Thiocystis violascens DSM 198: one gene and its partner. The protein of the gene in region 1 binds, or shares a complex with, the protein of each later gene. Links are inferred from orthologs where the notes say so. Each region holds a gene or a part of one and is shown in the gene's direction. Other genes may lie near its edges. The genes, in order: rpsG and tig.

What was found.
Region 2: the proteins of rpsG (region 1) and tig are in contact, whole or in part, in a crystal structure (PDB 3GTY), measured with the Thermotoga maritima proteins. The link is inferred for Thiocystis violascens DSM 198 from one-to-one orthologs. Residues at the interface, in WP_004081843.1 of Thermotoga maritima: Lys34, Lys52, Lys55, Glu59, Arg62, Gln63, Glu66, Asn67, Lys69, Val71, Arg95, Ala109, Lys110, Lys111, Gly112, Arg113, Pro114, Glu117, Glu121, Ile124, Ala125, Tyr127, Asn128, Asn129, Thr130, Gly131, Lys135, Asp139, Arg142, Met143; in WP_004081061.1 of Thermotoga maritima: Glu122, Val124, Val129, Leu130, Tyr133, Glu188, Gly259, Ile262, Tyr263, Glu266, Ser270, Glu273, Gln274, Glu277, Arg308, Gln311, Ile312, Ser315, Tyr316, Glu325, Arg329, Arg336, Leu363, Phe366, Trp367, Arg373, Leu377, Arg381, Leu384, Glu387.

Annotation. Positions count from the first base shown.
Region 1 is NC_018012.1:4,566,650-4,569,933, forward strand. Bases 1-2,966 are described here. They hold rpsG (30S ribosomal protein S7), read left to right. Parts: upstream 1-1,231; coding sequence 1,232-1,702; downstream 1,703-2,966. Other genes in these bases: rpoC (DNA-directed RNA polymerase subunit beta'), read left to right, coding at 1-514; rpsL (30S ribosomal protein S12), read left to right, coding at 784-1,158; fusA (elongation factor G), read left to right, coding at 1,748-2,966. In the rest of the region: more of fusA, read left to right, coding at 2,967-3,284.
Region 2 is NC_018012.1:661,507-664,624, forward strand. The notes cover bases 1-2,800. They hold tig (trigger factor), read left to right. Parts: upstream 1-652; coding sequence 653-1,948; downstream 1,949-2,800. Other genes in these bases: hemN (oxygen-independent coproporphyrinogen III oxidase), read left to right, coding at 1-524; clpP (ATP-dependent Clp endopeptidase proteolytic subunit ClpP), read left to right, coding at 2,037-2,681. Also shown: ATP-dependent Clp protease ATP-binding subunit ClpX, read left to right, coding at 2,870-3,118. UniProt on the Bacillus subtilis protein: Involved in protein export. Acts as a chaperone by maintaining the newly synthesized protein in an open conformation. Functions as a peptidyl-prolyl cis-trans isomerase.

The DNA of each region.
Region 1 (3,284 bases):
AGTCAAGGAAATTCAGGACGTGTATCGGTTGCAGGGCGTCAAGATCAACGACAAGCACATCGAGGTCATCGTCCGGCAAATGCTGCGCAAGGTCGAGATCACGGCTCCTGGCGATACCCGGCTGCTGCGCGGCGAGCAGGTGGAGCATTCCGTGCTCATGGACGAGAACAAGCGTGTCATGGCCGAAGGCAAGCAGCCCGCGCTCTATGAGCAGCTGCTGCTCGGCATCACCAAGGCATCGCTGGCGACCGAGTCCTTCATCTCCGCTGCCTCTTTCCAGGAGACGACTCGGGTGCTGACTGAGGCATCCGTGCGCGGATCAACCGACCGGCTCGCTGGGCTCAAGGAAAACGTCATCGTCGGGCGTCTGATTCCCGCTGGCACGGGTTTGTCTCATCATCAGGATCGTCGCCGCAGACGTCAGATGGAATGCCAGGTATCCGGTCAGGCCGATGTGGTTGAAGGTCCGGAAGAAGCATTGAAGAAAGCGCTCAACACGTCAGAGGCGAGTTGAACCAAGCTCGTGCCTGTTAGTCAACGGATTGAAAGCGTTGACAGGCTCTAGCTTGCTCCCTATACTGCTCTGTCTTAGCTAGCCGGCTTTGCGCCGGCTAGTCTCATTTTTAGTCCGGTTCCTTGGTCTGGGCAATCCGCCCGGTCCCCGAGTCGATCGATCGCATTTCGTGCGCGAGTGCTGGCGTTCAATTCCGCCGGTCAGTTGCCGTGCAGGTGTCGTTTGACTCTCGTGATGATGGCGCGAGGGCGCCGCTGGAGACTGATTGCATGGCAACGATCAACCAACTCGTCCGGAAGCCCCGCAAGCGGAACGTGACGAAAACCAATGTGCCCGCTCTTGAGGCCTGTCCTCAGCGTCGTGGCGTTTGTACCCGCGTGTATACCACGACCCCAAAGAAGCCGAATTCGGCCTTGCGAAAAGTCGCTCGCGTGCGCCTGACCAATGGCTTCGAGGTGGCGACCTATATCGGCGGCGAAGGCCATAACCTTCAAGAGCACTCGGTGGTTCTGATCCGCGGGGGGCGCGTCAAGGATTTGCCTGGCGTGCGTTATCACACGGTGCGCGGCACGCTGGATACCTCCGGGGTCGAAAAGCGGCGTCAGGGTCGTTCCAAGTACGGCGCCAAGCGCCCGAAAAAGTAATCGAGTCATCGGTCGCTTCGCGACCCCCTGAATCAAGCCCAGTTCAACGAATAAGGTCGGAGCCTTAGAGATCATGCCGAGAAGACGCGTAGCCGCCCGTCGCCAAGTCCTTCCAGATCCCAAGCACGGAAGCGAGCTGTTGACCAAGTTCATCAATATGATGATGGAAGATGGAAAGAAATCCGTGGCTGAGCGGATTATTTATCATGCCCTCGACCAGGTTGTCGAAAAAAAGGGCGGTAAGCCCGTTGAGCTGCTGGAGCAGGCTATGGAAAACGTGCGTCCGGCCGTCGAGGTAAAGTCCCGGCGCGTAGGCGGCGCGACCTATCAGGTGCCGATCGAGGTTCGCCCTGCCCGCCGCAATTCGCTCGCCATGCGCTGGCTGATCGACGCGGCGCGCAAGCGCTCGGAAAAATCCATGGCGCAGCGGTTGGCCGGCGAGTTGATGGACGCGGCGGATTCCCGCGGTTCCGCCGTCAAGAAGAAGGAAGATACGCACCGTATGGCAGAAGCCAATAAGGCCTTCTCGCATTATCGCTGGTAGCCTCTGGTTCAGCGTTCTTTAAGATTCATCAAGGCGGATTCAGTCGTGGCACGTAGCACACCTATCGAGCGGTATCGCAACCTGGGCATCATGGCGCACATTGATGCCGGGAAGACCACTACCACGGAGCGCATCCTGTTCTACACGGGTGTCTCCCATAAGATTGGTGAAGTGCACGATGGCGCGGCCACCATGGACTGGATGGAGCAGGAGCAGGAGCGCGGAATCACCATCACGTCCGCGGCTACGACCTGTTTCTGGAAGGGCATGAGCCGCCAGCGCCCCGAGTATCGGATCAATATCATCGATACCCCTGGGCACGTCGATTTCACGATCGAGGTCGAGCGTTCGTTGCGCGTGCTCGATGGTGCCTGCGCGGTGTTCTGTGCGGTCGGCGGCGTTGAGCCTCAGTCCGAAACCGTCTGGCGTCAGGCCGATAAATACGGCGTTCCGCGCATTGCATTCGTCAATAAGATGGATCGCATGGGTGCGAATTTCTTCCGCGTCGTGCAACAGGTCAAGGACCGACTCGGCGGCAATGCCGTTCCGATTCAGGTGCCAATTGGTGCGGAAGAGGATTTCAAGGGTGTCGTCGATCTGGTCCAGATGAAGGCCGTCTACTGGGACGAGGCCTCGCGCGGCATGGAATACGAGCTGCGCGACATTCCGGAGGATCTCGTCGATCTCAGCAATGAGTGGCGAGACGCCATGATCGAGGCCGCGGCCGAAGCGAATGAAGAGCTGATGGAGAAGTACCTGAATGGTCAACCGCTGACCAATGAGGAAATCCAGGCAGGACTTCGCGCGCGCACGCTCAGAAGCGAAATCGTTCCCATGATGTGCGGGTCGGCCTTCAAGAACAAAGGCGTCCAGGCCATGCTTGACGCCGCGCTCGACTACATGCCGTCGCCGCTGGACGTTCCGGCGATTCGCGGTATTCTGGATGATCGGGACGAGACAGAGGCCGAGCGCCCGGCGTCCGATAATGCGCCCTTTGCCGCGCTGGCGTTCAAGATTGCCACCGATCCATTCGTGGGCACCCTGACCTTCTTCCGCGCCTATTCTGGTGTGCTGAAGTCCGGCGATACGCTCTACAACCCGGTCAAAGGCCGCAAGGAGCGCATCGGGCGCATCCTGCAGATGCATGCGAACGAGCGTCATGAAATCAAAGAGGTTCACGCGGGCGACATCGCCGCCGCCGTGGGCCTGAAGGATGTCACCACCGGTGACACCTTGTGCGATCTGAACAACATTATTACGTTGGAGCGGATGGAATTCCCCGAGCCGGTCATCTCGGTAGCCGTAGAGCCAAAAACCAAAAGTGACCAGGAGAAAATGGGTATCGCCCTCTCGAAGCTGGCCCAGGAAGATCCTTCCTTCCGGGTGCGCACCGACGAGGAATCGGGTCAAACCATTATCTCCGGCATGGGCGAACTGCATCTTGAGATCATCGTCGACCGCATGCGTCGCGAGTTCAAGGTCGAGGCCAATGTTGGCGCGCCTCAGGTCAGCTATCGCGAGACCATTCGCTCGACGGTCCAGCAGGAAACCAAGTTTGCCCGTCAGTCCGGCGGTCGCGGTC
Region 2 (3,118 bases), 3.9 Mb from region 1 along the record:
ATATCGGCATGGACCATTTCGCGCGTCCCGACGACGAACTTGCGCTGGCCCAGCAGGCGGGGACGCTGTACCGCAATTTCCAGGGCTATTCGACCCATGCCGACTGCGATCTGATCGGCATCGGCGTCACCTCGATCGGTATGATCGACAACACCTACGGCCAGAACCGCCGCGAACTCGAAGAGTATTACGCCGACATTGACGCCGGGCATCTGTCCGTGTTCCGCGGGATCGAACTGAACCGCGACGATCTGATCCGGCGCGACATGATCACCAAGCTGATCTGTCACTTCCAATTGGATATCCGTGCCGCCGAGGCCGCTTGGGACATCCGGTTCGCCGAGTATTTCGCCGATGCGCTGGCGAAGCTCCAGGGCATGGCCGAGGATGGTCTGGTGGAGATCGGCGCGGACCAGATCCGCATCCTGTCGCGCGGACGCCTGCTGGTGCGCAACATCTGCATGGCCTTCGATGCCTATCTGGCGACCAAAACGGGGCCGATCGGTTTCTCCAGGGTGATCTGATGGCGCTTGGAGCCTTGATCGCCCGCGGGCTATACTGGACGGCTTTTAACGGTGCGGGCGCGTTGTCCGCGTCAGAATTCAGCAAGGTACGGACCGGAGCTTCGGCCGGTGCCCACGGGAGAGAATGAATGCAAGTTTCGGTGGAAGCGGGCGAGGGGCTTGAGCGACGGATGAAGATCGATCTGCCGTTCGAGCAGGTCGAGGTTGAAGTCGACAAGCGTTTGCAGAAATTGGCGCGGACTGTTCGGCTGCCCGGCTTCCGTCCGGGCAAGGTGCCGATGAAGGTGCTGCGGCAGCGCTTTGCGGGTCAGGTGCATCAGGAAGTCTTCGGCGAGATGGTGCAGTCCAGTTACGAGGATGCGCTGACTCAGGCGTCCCTGCGTCCCGCCGGGATGCCGCGGATCGAGCCGGAGATCGATCTGGACGAAAAACGCTTGAGCTATACGGCGGTCTTCGAGGTGATGCCCGAGTTCGAACTCGCGTCCCTGGCGGGCAAGAGCCTGAAGCGTCCCCTGTGCGAGCTGACGGACGCCGATCTGGATGCGATGGTCGAGCGGCTGCGCGTTCAGCGCAAGACCTGGACGCCGGTCGAGCGCCCCTGTCAGAGCGGCGATCAGGTCACCCTGTCCTTTACCGGCACCGTGGATGGCGAAGCCTTCGATGGCGGATCAGCGACCGGTTTGACCATCGAGCTTGGCGCCAGCCGGATGATCCCAGGATTCGAGGAGGCGCTGATCGGCGCGAGCGTCGGCGAACAGCGCACGCTTGACCTGACCTTCCCCGAGGACTATCAGGCCGCCCACTTGGCCGGCAAGCCGGTCCGCTTCGAGGTCACCCTGGATGCCGTGACCGAACCCGCCTTGCCGGCTGTCGACGCCGAGTTCGCGAAGGCGTTCGGTGTCGAGGACGGCGATCTGGACCGCTTTTTGGCCGACGTACGCGCCAATATGGAGCGGGAATTGAAAGAGCGGCTCAATGCCCGCATTAAGGAACGGGTCATGGATCTGCTGGTCGAGGCCAATCCGCTCGATCTGCCCAGCGCGCTGGTCGAGAACGAGATGAACGCCATGGCCGGGAAGATGGCCCAGTCGCTCGGAGGCGCGAAGCTGAATCTGCCGCCTTCGCTGTTCGAGGCGGGTGCGCGCCGGCGCGTGGCGCTGGGGTTGATTCTCGGCAAGATCGTCAACGAACACAGCCTCAAGGTCGATGCCGGACGGGTCCGAGACATCATCGAGCAGATGGCATCCACCTACGATCAGCCGCAGGCGGTGGTCGACTACTATTACAGTGATCGCGAACGTCTTGGTGCGGTCGAGGTGGTCGTCCTTGAGGATCAAATCGTCGAGCTGATGATGGAACAGCTCACGGTCGAAGACGAGACCGTCGATTTCGCGGAATTGACGAACCCGACGCCGGAACTCTGATCGTCACGCGTCGCGCGCGAACCGAGCGAGCATCGCCAAACGGTTCGTTGCGCACGCAATCATTCAGTTACAGGTGAAGACCACTATCATGACCAATCCTCAGAGCCGTACCGACTGGCAGCCCCAAGGGCTCGGGCTGGTACCGATCGTCGTTGAGCAGACCGCGCGCGGCGAGCGTTCGTTCGACATCTATTCCCGGCTCTTGAAAGAGCGCGTCATCTTTCTGGTCGGTCAGGTGGAGGACCACATGTCGAATCTGGTGGTCGCGCAACTCCTGTTCCTGGAGTCAGAGAATCCGGATAAGGATATCCACCTCTATATCAATTCCCCCGGCGGCTCGGTGACGGCCGGTCTCGCCATCTATGACACCATGCGCTTCGTCCGCCCCGATGTCAGCACCATGTGTATCGGCCAGGCCGCGAGCATGGGCGCGCTCCTGCTCGCTGGCGGAGCGAAGGGCAAGCGCTATTGTCTGCCGCACTCGCGCATGATGATCCATCAACCCCTGGGCGGCTTCCAGGGCCAGGCGACCGATATCGATATCCATGCCCGCGAAATCCTCTATATCCGAGACAAACTCAATCAGATCCTGTCCGAGCATACGGGACAGCCGATCGAAAAGATCGCCGAGGACACCGAGCGCGATCGATTCATGAGCGGAGAAGTGGCTCAGGAATACGGATTGATCGATAAGGTCATCAACGAGCGTGGACCCGCGCCGGTCAAAGCCTGATTCGAGTTTTTTTCACGACAGCATGCTTGGCGCCCCGTACAGGCGCGCCAAGTGTGCGAATTTGTGACGCGCAACAAAGCGTTCATTAACGAACTTGCCATATAAGTCCAAATGGTTATGATTGAGCAGGCATCGATCGGGACTGCTGGTATTGCGTCCTCAAACGACCCACTGGAGACCCATCTTCGATGAGTGGAAACAATCACGGCAAGAGCGACGAAGGCAAACTGCTTTACTGTTCGTTCTGCGGCAAGAGCCAGCATGAAGTCCGCAAACTCATCGCCGGACCTTCAGTGTTTATCTGCGACGAATGCGTCGAACTCTGTAACGACATTATCCGCGAGGAGATGCAGGAAAACGTTGGCGAGACCACCAGCCACCTGCCCAAGCCGCACGAGATCAAGGCGCGTCTGGATGAGTTCGTGATCGGGCAGGAG